DNA from 2 places in the Trichocoleus sp. DQ-A2 genome. Region 1 is predicted to be linked to the other one. Evidence: riboswitches for the same ligand, from Rfam matches in the RefSeq annotation. Region 1 holds a riboswitch; the other holds the start of a gene.
The links. Region 1 has a riboswitch for cobalamin ahead of NC997_RS20815 (sirohydrochlorin chelatase). Riboswitches for the same ligand answer to the same signal wherever they lie in the genome.
Positions count from the first base shown of each region.

Region 2: it holds a riboswitch for cobalamin, as region 1 does, so the genes downstream of both, NC997_RS07970 (HupE/UreJ family protein) here and NC997_RS20815 (sirohydrochlorin chelatase) in region 1, are expected to answer to the same signal.

Region 1 covers NZ_JAMPKD010000023.1:38,262-41,451, forward strand. Annotated here, with positions in the region: gene NC997_RS20810 (hypothetical protein) at 116-832, shown strand; cobalamin riboswitch at 1,124-1,259, shown strand; gene NC997_RS20815 (sirohydrochlorin chelatase) at 1,302-2,354, shown strand; gene sipA (regulatory protein SipA) at 2,464-2,772, shown strand; gene NC997_RS20825 (hypothetical protein) at 2,863-3,190, opposite strand, start outside.
Region 2 covers NZ_JAMPKD010000006.1:223,867-227,056, reverse strand. Annotated here, with positions in the region: gene NC997_RS07975 (M56 family metallopeptidase) at 1-754, shown strand, start outside; gene NC997_RS07970 (HupE/UreJ family protein) at 852-1,514, opposite strand; cobalamin riboswitch at 1,535-1,685, opposite strand; gene NC997_RS07965 (hypothetical protein) at 1,786-1,911, shown strand; gene NC997_RS07960 (ABC transporter ATP-binding protein) at 1,924-3,190, opposite strand, start outside.

The DNA.
Region 1 (3,190 bases):
ATAAAGATGTAGTAATTATTAAATTTACAATTTTATTAATTTGACTTTATTCTAACTTTATTTAAATAAACGTATTCTGGTTTTAGTAAGCAGAGCATCTACAAAATAACAAGTCATGAAAAAGCTTTTGATGTTGGTAGCGATCGCGCTGTTTGTTCCATTCTTTGCCCAGCGCTCCGAAGCCGCCACGATGCTTAAGGTGTCGCAAGAATCTAAACCAGGTTTGGGTGATTTTGATAGTAATATCTTGGGGTTTGTTGACGCTTTCAGTACAAATAAAACAGCAGCCAATTACTACCAGTATAGCAAAGGTTATAATTCATCCTTTAGTAACCCAGTCCTGAGTTTAACGGCTAAGCAATCTCACCTTTTTTTTGTAGATGCTATTGATGGGCTGTCACTGTTCATCGTTCATTCTAAGCCGGGTAATCTAACAGGTGGAGCAGCTAAAATGAGCTTTAACTTGTTGGGAGATACGGCGGAATTAAAAATTGTAGACGATTTAGGTGAGGCAACTGCAAATTCCACTGGCACCGTCTTTACTTCAAATCAGAGTTGGGGAGCTTGTTGCACTGATGGTTTAGCCATTGGTTCGCTTGACAGCAATTGGGAAATGTTGGTGCAATTCACTGCGCCGCCTAGAGAGTTGAACAGATGGCAAGTGTATTCTTCATCAACCTCGGCAAATATTTCACTCTCGATGCAAACAGGGCGTCGAGTAAAATTAAACGTTGCACCCGTATCTACACCTGAGCCTTCAAGTATGACTTCCTTAGTTTTTGCCGGGTTAGCACTGGCTGTACGTCGTCGCACTCAGGGCGGTATTTTGTAATGGAGAATTTGTATTTTTTATCAGACTTCTATGTATGGGGTTAGCTTTATACAGTCAGCAATGGTTTGGATTGATAAGGTTCTATAAGCTACAAAAAATGGGAGCATCCCGCTTTTGTAAAAAAGCCACAAACGGTCAATCAATTCTAGAGTTGCTCGAGCGAGCGTCAAACTTGCGAATGATACTCGATAAAGTTGGAAAAATTTTCCTTCAGTTTTGATGGGGCATCAAAAACTGGCATCTGGAGAGTCTTGGGAATACCCCCTCCCCCTGGATTTTGAGCTGCGACCGGATCGGCTAAGATATCAAGGCACACGTAAAGGGTAACAACGTGGGGAAACGCCGGTGCAAATCCGGGGCTGTGCGGCAGCTGTAAACGAGATGACTCTCGGAAGCCAGAATGCCTACTTAGTACTACCTTCATACAGTCTAACTTCCTGCCTTGCACGGGAAAGGAGCAATCAAATTGATGCCTAGTATAAATTCAACCGATCTGATGGGACTGCAATCCCCTACTCCCCAGTCGATTCAATTGCCGCCGCTACCTTTGCGTCGTCCGTTGTTGATGGTTGGTCATGGCACCAAAGATGAGGATGGACGGCAGAGTCTTCTAGATTTTGCCGATGCGTATCAAGCGTTAGACCCGTCGCGTCCTGTTTTACCTTGTTTTCTAGAACTCACTACCCCCACGATACAGGAGGGGGTGGATCGCTGTGTAGAAGAGGGTTACACGGAACTCTCTGTATTGCCGATTTTGCTATTTGCAGCTCGACACAATAAGTTTGATGTTACGAATGAGTTAGACCGGGCAAGGGTTAGACATCCCCAGGTGAAGTTTTACTATGGGCGTCATTTTGGGATTACGCCAGGGATTTTGGATTTGTGGCGATCGCGTCTTTCGGAATTAGACCAACCCCAGTACAATCGCTCAGAAACGGTTCTGCTCTTTGTCGGTCGGGGTTCCAGCGATCCTGATGCGAACAGCGATGTTTATAAGCTTGCCCGGATTCTGTGGGAAGGTAGCGGCTACGCCACCGTTGAAACTTGCTTTATTGGCATTACCCATCCCCGTCTGGAAGAAGGGTTCCGCCGTGCTAGACTCTACGAGCCTAAACGCATTATCGTCCTACCGTACTTCCTATTTACCGGCGTCTTAGTTAAAAAGATTTTCGACATCACGGCGCAACAACAGGAGCAATACCCGGATATTTCCATGACTTGCCTACCAGAAATGGGCATTCACCCTCAGTTGTTGTCTGTATTAAGAGAACGAGAAATTGAGACGCAGTTGGGGCAAGTGCAAATGAATTGCGAAATGTGCAAATTCAGGATAGCAGCCAATAGCAACAGTAACGGGCACACTCCCGCCCACGATCATTCCCATCATGGACATGGGCATGGGCATGGGCATGGGCATGGGCATGGGCATGGGCATGGGCATGGTCACGATCATGCTCACCCTGCTGAAGATCCATACAGAAATGTAGAGCAATATCACCAAAAGATTTGGCAAGCGCCTTGAATATTTGATAAGTAGTCATTAGTCAGTTGTTATTAGTCATTGGTGTCACTCGCAAAGAACTTAGAACTAATGACTACTGACACCCAACTACTTCATTACCTAAAAACTGATGTCTAAAGAATTTGTAATTGGTGAGCGAGTCCGTGTGGTAACGTTGCCGCCTTACGTTAAAACAGCGGAACCGATGCCGATGCTGCGTCCTCCTGATGTGATTCAGCTTGGGGAAGAGGGGGTCGTTGTTGACCGGCGTCCAGGGGGATATTGGAGCGTCCGCTTTGCCAGAGGAGTTTTTTTGCTGGATAGCCAGTTTATAGAGTCCGTGCAGGCGATCGCTGATACCGAATCAGGGACAGAGGCAACTGATGTGCGATCGCACAATGTACTACCGGAGCAAAAATATATCGTTGACCCCAGCTGAGTCAGAGGCGAGCGCGTGTCCTCAAAGCAAGGCGTTCGCCTAGCGCTGACTTGTCAGTTCGCACCTCAACAATCGCTAACCCCGATTAAATTACTTCCGCTTTTTCTGGTTTTTCTTGCGTGACTCCTTGGACATCTTTTTTTTAGACTTGGCTTTGGGATCGCTCTTGCCAGGGCGAAAGCCTTTTGCTTCCTGAGAAATTGATGAACCCGTGAAGCCAGGATCGCTGACCCCCTTTCTTTGAAAGCTCTGGTTAAATTCTTTCTTCGGTAATTCTTCAGGCGACTTCAAGCCCAATCCCACCTGCACATCATCCCAGTCTCCTACCAAGAAACGATCCACGGTATCAGCAGCAAAGACACGCTCTATCAGCGGCGCGGACTCTACCGCCTTCAGATCGACCAGGGAACCTATGAGA
Region 2 (3,190 bases), on a different contig from region 1:
CTGGCAACGATCCTTTGGGTTATTTTTGTTTCCGCCGCTGCTATTGATCGTGACAGCGATCGCAGTTATTTGCATGGGTGCAGACGGAAAGATGGGAGGACTGCAAGCCGGATGGTTCAGTTACTCCTTCGCCTGGGGATTTTTAGGCGTTGCCGGAATTTTATGTCTAAAGCTGGCACATGAAGGATGGCGTTCGGTACAACAGACACGCACTTATCCCCAAATCGAGCTTGAAGGTAAATTGGGTCGCCTTCTCAATGCCAGCGTTCTATTTAGCGCCCAAATTGGTTTCTGGCAGCCTGAATTAGTCGTCAGTCAGGGATTGTTAGAAACCCTCGATCGAGATCATCTAGAAGCAGTTCTCGCCCACGAACAAGCGCATTACTATTATCGGGATACGTTTTGGTTTTTCTGGCTTGGCTGGGTGCGCCAGATAACCGCTTGGTTGCCGAATACAGAAGCTTTGTGGCAAGAACTTTTACTATTGCGGGAACTTCGTGCGGATCGATGGGCGGCGCAACAGGTAGATCCCTTGTTGTTAGCAGAATCTCTGCTATTGGTGGTGAGTGTCTCGCCAGTACAGTCTGAAAGTTTCTGTGCAGCGTTCAGTGCCATGACCCCTCGAAATCGTTTAGAGGAGAGAATCGAAGCGCTTCTGGCACCATCAGAGGAGTCAGCTTCACCCAGCATATGGCTTTGGCATTGGATACTACTAGGGTTTCTGCCGCTAGTAACCGTGCCGTTTCACACTTAAATTTTGGTGTTGCACAATCAGGATAATTTCCTTTCAAATTTCGCGCAAAGACGCAAAGACGCTAACAAAAACTTTGCGTCTTTGCGCGAGATTATCATTAACCGAGGACGGAATTACTCAAGAAAACCACTCCAATCGAGCAGATAACCAAACCGGCAAATCGCTGCCAGGATAAAGGTTGAGTGGCAGATTTCCGGCTCACTGCATTGCCAAGCAGCATGGCAACCAAGGCAACGCCATATTGAATGAAAGTGAAACCCAGAAGGTAAGCAACAAGCGGTGTCATACCAGCACCGACGATTGCCTCGCCATAAGCATAGCCGTGAAATAAACCAGCAAGCGCTCCCAGCGCTATAAGAACCATCCAGTTTGGTTTGTTTGGCGTTAGCAGCAGCGCCCCAAAGACAATCACGGAACCGGCGATCGCTATCTCAGCTGCCGGTAAATCTAGATTGAGTAAATGAATCCCAGTTCCCGCCAGTGCTGCCAATACAAACCCGGCTGGGATGAACGCGCCCCGCACTTGCCCAACCGCCAGTAATCCAATCGCCACCACAAACGCAAAATGATCCAGTCCAATCAAGGGGTGGGCTAGCCCTGAAAAGAACCCTTCAAAGAAATTAGACGGCGTCTTGCCACCCATTGGATGGTGAGCGATCGCCCGCTGGGCACATAGGAAAGTGCTAATTAAAACCAAAAATACAATTACCGTTCGGCTTTGCATCAGATTTAAGAAAGCAAAGCGTCTATCTTTAGACATATTCTGTACCTCGCAGATTTCGCAAATCAATTTCTCTCGGCGGGTATTCTGGCTGAGAGACCAAAACGACGGATCTCATTACAGCTGCGGGACAGCGACGGTTTTACACCGAACTTTCCCCGTTACCTCTGGTGGCTGCTCCCCACCAGAACCGATTGAGTAGGGCAATCATATCACTTCAGTGCTGGCATTTTAAAAAGTATGGGTAAAATGAACCTCAACTCAAACAGATGACTCCAAGAGCCGCTTTATTTGAGGAGGAATCGGAAAAATGTGCGTTAATTGTCTGCTGGGTTCGGCTTTAATGTTCTTTACACCCAGCGTTTCCGAAGTACCATCCAACCCGACGAATCAAATTGCATTACCTCAAGAAACTCAAATAGCGATCGCTACTTGAGTGCTACTAAAATTAGCTGAGGATTTCCTTTAGCTCGTGCTGGTTCCAAAGCGAACGGTAAAGTCCAGGTTGTTGCAAAAGTTCGGCATGAGTCCCAGACTGCACAATTTGACCTCGATCCATCACAAAAATGCGATCGGCAGTTGCAGCCGCAGACAATTGGTGAGAGATAAAAATAACCGTTTTGCGCTGGATGCCTTCCGAAAGATTATTCAAAATGGCTGTGGCAGTTTGATTATCAACGCTGGAGAGAGCATCATCCAAAATCAGAATCGGGGAATCCATCAGCAAAGCACGGGCGAGAGCAGTTCGCTGTCGCTGTCCCCCTGAGAGGGTGATGCCGCGCTCTCCGACAATGGTTTCGTATTGCTGGGGAAAATTGAGAATTTCCGGGTGAATTTGCGCTTGCTTGGCAGCATTAATAATCTCTGTCTGTTCGCTCAGAGGATTGCCGTAGCGAATATTGTTTTTGATGGTGGTACTAAACAGAAAGCTGTCTTGCGGGACATAAGCGATCGCTCCGCGCAAATCGGGCAATTTGATCTGCGTAATATCATTGCCATCTACGAACAAACTATCGCTTGGAATATCCACTAATCGCGGCAAGGCATTGGCAAGTGTCGATTTTCCTGAGCCAATTGGTCCCACAATCGCCACGGTTTCCCCTGGTTCAATCGTAAAGCTAACATTCTTCAGCGCGGGCGTTTCGGCTCCCGGAAACGTATAACTGAGTTGACGCGCTGTTAATTTACCGCTTACTTTTTCAACGGGTAATGCGAGTGCATTCGGAGAATCTTTAATTTTGGCTTCTGCCATCAGAATCGACTCAATGCGGTCGATACTCACCTCACCTCGTTGGTAAGCAGTAATCGTAAAACCTAGTAAGGCGGTCGGGAAAACTAATCGTTCAGTATAGAGAATCAACGCCAGAAAATCGCCAATTGTGATCGCACCCGCCACAATTGATCGTGCTCCAACCCATAGCAATATCAGTAAGCTGATAAAAGCCATGCCTTGAATGATTGGAAACAAGACATTTCTGGTCTTTGCTAATTGGATATTGGCTTGCAACAGGCGATTATTTAACCGGGAGAAGGCACGGCGTTCGTTCTCCTCCTGAGCGTAGATTTTAATCAGACCAATCCCGCTCATATCCTCTTGAATCAACTCGCTGATGCTAGAGAGTTCCTCTTGCAACACCAGCTGTTCGTTCCGTAGGCGATCGCTAAATAGCTGCACAGCGATCAGCATAAACGGATAGACTGCGATCGCCAGCAGA